Regions from separate parts of the Amygdalobacter nucleatus genome, predicted to be linked through region 1. Evidence: predicted binding sites of a transcription regulator. Region 1 holds the regulator's gene; the other holds the start of a gene.
What was found. The regulator NrdR, encoded in region 1, represses ribonucleotide reductase genes. The targets are predictions, from matches to a motif close to CACNANATNTNGTG.
Positions count from the first base shown of each region.

Region 2: the regulator NrdR is predicted to act here: its motif matches at 1,883-1,896, upstream of nrdD (anaerobic ribonucleoside-triphosphate reductase).

Region 1 covers NZ_JARFNM010000001.1:346,185-349,978, forward strand. The annotation lists partial or broken gene ftsZ (cell division protein FtsZ) at 100-1,176, shown strand; gene nrdR (transcriptional regulator NrdR) at 1,517-1,990, shown strand; gene PYS62_RS01585 (response regulator transcription factor) at 2,012-2,722, shown strand; gene PYS62_RS01590 (HAMP domain-containing sensor histidine kinase) at 2,747-3,794, shown strand, end outside.
Region 2 covers NZ_JARFNM010000001.1:898,955-902,748, reverse strand. The annotation lists gene nrdD (anaerobic ribonucleoside-triphosphate reductase) at 1-1,788, opposite strand, end outside; gene PYS62_RS04110 (lysophospholipid acyltransferase family protein) at 2,230-3,794, shown strand, end outside.

The DNA of each region.
Region 1 (3,794 bases):
ACATAGTGTATTATTTATAAATAGTTTATAAATTAGCACTGTTAGTAGATAACAGGCAGCCTATAATTTAACTAACTTTTGTGTGATTTGAGGTAGTAAATGAACATTGCAATGGAAAAATCGAACTACGCTTCGATTAAAGTGGTTGGTGTTGGCGGCGGTGGCTGTAACGCTTTGACACGTATGTTGATTGAGCCAGCAGAAGGTGTTGAATATATTGCGATCAATACTGACGCGCAAGCTTTAGATGTGACAGAAGCAAATGAGAAGATCGTAATTGGGGATAAAGTGACGCGTGGCCTAGGTGCTGGAGCTGATCCACAAATTGGTGCCAAAGCTGCTGATGAATCCCGTGAGGAAATTGCAGACAAAATAGAAGGCGCCGATATGCTGTTTATCACAGCTGGTATGGGCGGTGGCACTGGTACAGGTGCAGCACCTGTAATTGCTCAGATTGCACATGATATGGGCATTTTGACAGTTGGTGTTGTGACAAGACCATTCCGCTTCGAAGGCGCTAAGCGCATGATGAATGCTGAGGCAGGTATACGCGAACTTGAACAGTATGTTGATGCTTTGATTGTCGTGCCAAATGATAAATTACTTGAAATTAGCCAGGAAGATACAACTTTAGTTGACGCTTTTAAGATGGCTGATGAAGTCTTAGAGTTTGGTGTCCTAGGCATTTCAGATTTGGTAACTGTCAATGGCTTAATCAACTTGGATATGGCCGATGTTAAACGTATCATGACCAATGTTGGTATTTGTCACTTAGGTATTGGTAAGGCTGAGGGCGAGAATCGTGTCGATGAAGCTATCAACTTTGCTATGAACAGCCCATTGCTCGAAACATCTATCGATGGTGCTCGTAAGATCTTGATCAACTTCACAGGTTCAGACATGAAGCTCAAAGAGATCAACAAGGCAGCTTCCTTGGTACGTGATGCAGCTTCACCAGAGGCAGAGATCATCATGGGTGCTGTCAACGATGAATCTATGGGTGACCAAATCGCTGTTACTTTGATTGCGACAGGCTTTACTGATGAGAATCGTAATCGCAACAAGGATACAAACGGTCGCGACCTTTCTTTTGCTAAGAGTCAGACTAGCCCAAAGGCACAACCAGTTGCTAAGGTTGCACCAGCTATGCCAGATTTCTTGAATAATTCAATGAGCCAACGTGAGAGCCAGCCAACAACATCTCGTTTTGCACAGGGTAAGATGGCTAGCTTGAACAATAGCTTTGCAAATCCACAGACAAGTGCTTTTGCAAGCAACCGTAATGCATATGTAGCTCCTAAGCAGCCTAATATGCAGAAGCCAAGTTTTATGAATGGTAATGCTTCATCAACACCTAAGGCAAAAACTGAGAAGAGTACAAAGATTTTGCCTTGGTTCTATTCTGAGGATGAGGATGTCAACGAATAATTGTGTTGTTGGCAGTTAGAATATGACGCATAAGGTGCTGATTGCTTTGATGGTCAGCACTTTTTGTTAAAAGGAAAGGGTAGCTTAGATGCGTTGTCCAGTTTGCAAAGAAGATAGTGACCGGGTTATTGATTCTAGACCGATGGATGATGGCGCTATTATTCGGCGCCGGCGTGAATGCAATAATTGTAAGCGTCGCTTTACAACTTATGAAAAATTAGAATATCTACCATTGATTGTGGTCAAAAAAGATGGTACGCGTGAGGCGTTTGACCGTGATAAATTGATGAATAGTGTGTTAAAGTCCTGTAGCAAACGCCCGATAAGTGCAGAAGATATTAGTCAAATGGTGGATAATATAGAGGGAAGTTTGCATAACTTGTTGAAACGGGAAATCCCTAGTCGCACGATTGGTGAACTGGTGATGGATCATTTGAAGGATATGGATGAAGTTGCTTATGTTCGTTTTGCCTCAGTGTATCGTCAATTTACCGATTTGGAAGGCTTTCAACAGATTTTAGGCAGCCTTTACCAAAATAAAAAACACGATAATGAAAATTAAATGGAGGAAAAGATGAGTGATTTGAATTTGTCGAAAAAAGCACTAATTATTGATGATGACGCCAATATTTGCGAACTTTTAAGACTTTATTTCATGAAAGACGGTTTCACAGTTAAGACGGTGAATAATGGTTTGGAGGCCTATACAGCCTTTACTGAATATGGCCCAGATATTGTCATCCTCGACTTAATGTTACCTGGCAAAGATGGTTACGATATTTGCCGCGAAATTAGAAAGACAAGTTCTACGCCAATTATTATGTTGACAGCTAGAAGTGAAACATTAGATAAAGTTGTTGGCTTGGAGCTCGGTGCTGATGATTACATTTCTAAGCCATTTGATGCCCAGGAGTTTATGGCTCGCGTGAAGGCTGTTTTGCGCCGCAGCAATGCCAAGATGGAGGGACCAAAGACTCAGACAGAAGATAGAGTTTCTTATCCTAATTTCACTGTAGACAAGCTCAGCTATACAGCTGTCGTCAATGGGGTTGAATTGGATATGCCACCTAAGGAGTTGGAACTATTGTTCTTCTTAGCAACTCATCCAAATCGCGTATTTACACGTGAACAATTGTTGGGTCAAGTTTGGGGCTATGATTTCTATGGTGAATCAAGAACGGTTGATGTGCATATCAAACGTATTCGCGAACGTATTGATGCAACTGGTGGCTCTGATGTCTGGCAGATCAAGACAGTTTGGGGCGTTGGCTACAAATTTGAAGTAAACCAATAATTAAGAAAAAGGTAAGCTTTAGAGATGGCAATCTTTCCATGGCGTAAGACGCCTAAGCAGGAAGCAGATAGCACATATCACTTCTTTAATTTGTACACTAAGACAGGTCTTTTGATGTGCCTGACTTTTCTAGTGGGCTTTATATTGCTTACTCTAAGCTATTACAATATATTAGCTACATCAATTAACCGCGGCCGCCTGCTCGAAATGCAGAAGGCGGCTGTGAGTTTTGAAGACTTATTTCGTGATGAGAAGGTTGTGAAAATCAGCGATTTGTATCGCATTCAAGACAAAATCAACGACCGCTTGCAGATTATTGCTTCCACCACGAATAACAGTTATGTTTGGTTATTAGATTCAGAAGGCGAAATTCGTTTCAAGTCAGGTATGCCTGAGAGCTTGAAAGAGGTGTTTAGTCGTTCTTTGAATAGCCGCAATTATATAGTGCCTAGTGGATATAGCGGAGTTGAATTATCGCGTCAAGGTGCAGCCTATGATAATGCCTATCGTGGCCTATTTGCCAAAGAAGGCGGTAAGTGGCTGAGTGTCGTTAAACCAATTTATAATGTTTATGGTTCAACTTTGGGAATTATCCAGATTCATCAGCATGTTGATATTTGGTCTGATTTAACGCTTTATTTGATTAATGGCTGGCTAATGACCTTGATTATCGCTATTCTTGTTGCACTTTTAGTTATTTATGCTTTCATTCGCCAGCTGTCTCGGCCAATTCGGGCCCTATCTAGCGCAGCAAGATCAGTGGCTTTGGGCGATTTTACCACAAGAGTTAATTTACCCGAGTATGCTTGTCAGGACCAAGATGAGGGCATTGCCAAAGATGATTTAGCTAACTTAGTTTGCACGTTCAACCAGATGATTGAACAGTTGGAGCAGAATAATGCCCAGCAGCGTGACTTCGTTGCTTCCATATCGCACGACTTGAAGACGCCTTTGACTTCCATCAATGGCTTTGTCACAGGCATGTTGGATGATGTTATTCCACCTGAACAGACGAAGCATTATTTGGAGATTGTTAAGAGTGAATGTTCACGCATGGTTAAACTGGTCAGCG
Region 2 (3,794 bases), 550 kb from region 1:
ATCTACATGATAAGAGTTTGTGTAATAACCTTTGTCTGTGACATTTTCAATTTCACCAAAATGAGCTCTATCAATTGCACAAAATCTATGCGTCAAAGACTCAGCTGGCGTACCATAAACACTGAAGCCTAAACCAGTTTCAGCTTTCCACTTGTCAGCAGCATCATTAAGTTTGTGCATAACACGCAAAGCAAAGGCCTTACCTTCAGGCGTTGTATGGCTCTTACCTGTTACCAAATAACTAGCTTCGTACAAACCGATATAACCAATGCTCAAAGTTGAATAACCTTTTTCGAGGAATTTGGCAATCTTCTCGCCTTCCCCTAAACGTGCAATTGCACCATACTGCCAGTGTAATGGGCTAACATTAGAATTAACTGTCATCAGGCGTTCATGTCTAAGTAAAAGCGCTTTTTTAACAATCTGAAGTCGCTTATCGAGCATCTTCATATAGCCTTCTTCATCGCCACGATTTAGCAAACCAATTTGTGGCAAGTTCAAAGTCACAACGCCTTGATTGAAGCGGCCATCAAAGACATATTCACCCTTCTCATTTTTCCAAGGACTCAAGAATGAACGGCAACCCATTGGGCTAAAGACATTGCCTTCATACATCTTACGCATCTTCTTAGCTGAAATATAGTCAGGATACATGCGCTTAGCTGTGCATTCAGCGGCCAATTTTGTTAGATAGAAATAAGGTGCACCCTCACGAATATTGTGTTCATCCAAAACATAGATAAGTTTAGGGAAAGCTGGTGTAACGTAAACGCCGCACTTATTCTTAATGCCCTCAATTCTCTGTCTCAGAATCTCTTCTGTAATCATGGCAGCTTCTTTGGAGTATTCATTCTCAGGTGGGCAATACAAGAACAAGGTAACAAACGGTGATTGACCGTTGGTTGTCATTAAAGTATTGATCTGATACTGCACTGTCTGCACACCATCTTTGATCTCTCTTCTAGTTCTGCGCCAAGCTACCTCTTCAGCATTTTGCTGATTGGCTGCACTTACTTCTGCACCATAAACGTCTTTTTGTTCTTCTAAGACCTCAGCTAAATAGCGCTTGAAAGACTTGCGCACAAATGGAGCTAAGATGCGATCAAAGCCGTTTATGGACTGACCGCCATACTGGTTAGACGCAACTTGCGCAATAATCTGAGTTGTAACTGTACATGCCACGCGGAAAGTGTGTGGTGTTTCAATCTGATTGCCATTGATAACTGTACCGTTATTCAACATATCTTCTAGGTTGACTAAGCAGCAATTAAAAATCGGCTGAATTGCATAATCAAGATCATGGTAATGAATTGCGCCTGAATCATGTGCCTGCAAAATATCCGTTGGCATAATCTTACGACGAGCAATATCTTTGGAAACTTCACCAGCAATCAAGTCACGCTGCGTTGCGGCTAGGAAGGCATTTTTGTTAGAATTCTCATCCATAGCGTCACGGTTAGTTGCTTCAATCAAGCCAATGATGCCGGCATCTGTCGTGTTATCTTTACGTTTGAAGCTCTGTACAGCCTTGTAATTCTCATAAGCTCTAGCTGTAGCGGCATTGTCATGCTTGATCAAACTGTAATAAACCTGATCTTCAATCAAATAAATGGTAATAGCACGGGGAATATTTCTAGCAAACTCCTCAATTTCACATGCAATTTCTTCCGCTTGACCATCTACAAAATTACCTGTGGCGGAGTTCATGGCTTTTTCAATTGCAATCTTGATCTTCTCACGATCAAAAGCAACTACTTTACCATCACGCTTGATAACTTCTAATGACATAATGTATTCCAGTCCCCTCTAATTACTACTACAAAATATAGCGGTTAAACATTTTAAGGAAAAGCCTAAACTTCGAATTGCCATTCGATTTAAACACTACATATTGTGTTGTATGTAGGCCTAACGCTTGGAATTTTACCATGGATAGATGCAAGCTGCAAGCTACATTAAACTATCTCATAGCTAAGTAACGCCAGATATAGTAGCATAAGCATCGCCTATTTTGCAATTAAATTAAGTTTTCTTCCAAATCACATAGCGCAGATTAGCTAGCATACTGGCAAAAACACCTTATTTTGCTTATAAAGACTTAGCAGGTTTAAGTAACACAAGCGTATTAATCTTGTATTATTTGCTAGAAATCAATTTAATATACAAACTTTTCGCATTTAGCTTATAATTAAACGCGTATATAAGTATATTTACTATGAGGTAACAGCATTGAATACCAAGCACTTTCGTCAAGCTGACGGCGATCCATCTGAACAGACAGATAACGTAGATAAAACCAAAATTAAAAAAATTGGTCTCAAAACCTTATCTTTCAAACTTATCGGTCAAGCCAAAAATAAATCTAAACTAGCAATTTCACCTTTGTTTTATACTGCTGCTTATTATTTATTACGAGTAGTTTTTGCTATCTTTTTCCGTTTCACCTGTGAACGAAAGTTCGATAGTCAGAAATTACAAGGCCCAAGTATCATTATCGCCCCACACTCATCTTTGATCGATCCGCTTCTAGTTATGCTTGCTTTAGGCAGCCAGATGAAACTTCACTTTGTCGCAGGCAGCTTCTTACAAGAAGGCAAAGGCTTTTTACCTTGGATAACGGCCAAAATGAAAACCATCAACATTACGCAATTTAACAGCGACTACATTGCTGTTAAACAAATGTTGACGATGCTTAGAAGTAATGAATCAATTGCTATTTTTCCAGAAGGAGAACGCACACCTGATGGTAGACATGAACTTTTTTCAGACGCTTTCATCAAATTAGTTCAACGTGCTAAGGCCAATTTGATTTATTGCAATATTGATGGCGCCTTTCTCTCCTGGCCACGTTGGAGTGGTTACAAAGGCTTACGTTTTGGCAAAATTACAGCTACAAGCGAGCTTATCTATACAGGTGAACAAACGAGCAAGCTGGAATTAGATGAAATTCGGGAAAAAATGGCAGAGCTCCTGCAAATCAATGATTATCGCAATCAGTTATTGAGAATCAAAAACGGCAAAAAAGCTTATAACTATTGGCACTATAATCTCGCTCGCGGCTTGGACAATCTGCTTTACAGCTGCCCTAACTGTCAAGAGCACTTAGTCATTTATCAAGCTAACCGTAACAGTATTGCCTGCTCTTTCTGTAATTTCAAGGCAACTATCGGGGCAGATGGTCTATTCAAGGAAGCAATTAACTTTCCAGCCATCGGCAAAATGAAAATTGGTGTTAGTGCTAACCCAATTGTTTGGCATCTTTGGCAAATTCGCCATACAACTGTACGCTATCTCAAGGAATTAGCACCTGAATATATCTATCCAAGTAGCGGTGAAGCTACAATTGAAAAATTCAGCAACCAGCACGCAAGCGGTGAATGTATCTGCAAGAATGTAGCAAGTTATTTCGTTTTAGATTGGGCAAATGAAAGTCCACGTTTCACCTTTGCTTTTAACACTGAAAACAAGCCTGATTTAGCTGAGTTTAAGCAAGATTTAGAAGCGCCAAACGCTTGCACTATCTTTGCAACTAAGGACCGTGCTGGCATAGATTTGAACTACTTGATTCAAGTTCCACCCCAACATTTCGTTTACGAAGATATAAACAGCTATATTCAATTCTGGTACAAGGACTTTAGGATTACCTATTATCCAACTGATACGAAAATTGCTTATGTTTACCGTGACTTGATTGAAGGTTTAGGCCAAGCTGAACTCGATCCGCGCTTAGCGCGTTGTCACGTTGACGATGCAAGAAGTTTGATCAGCGATTACAAAGTAAAACAACAAAAGCT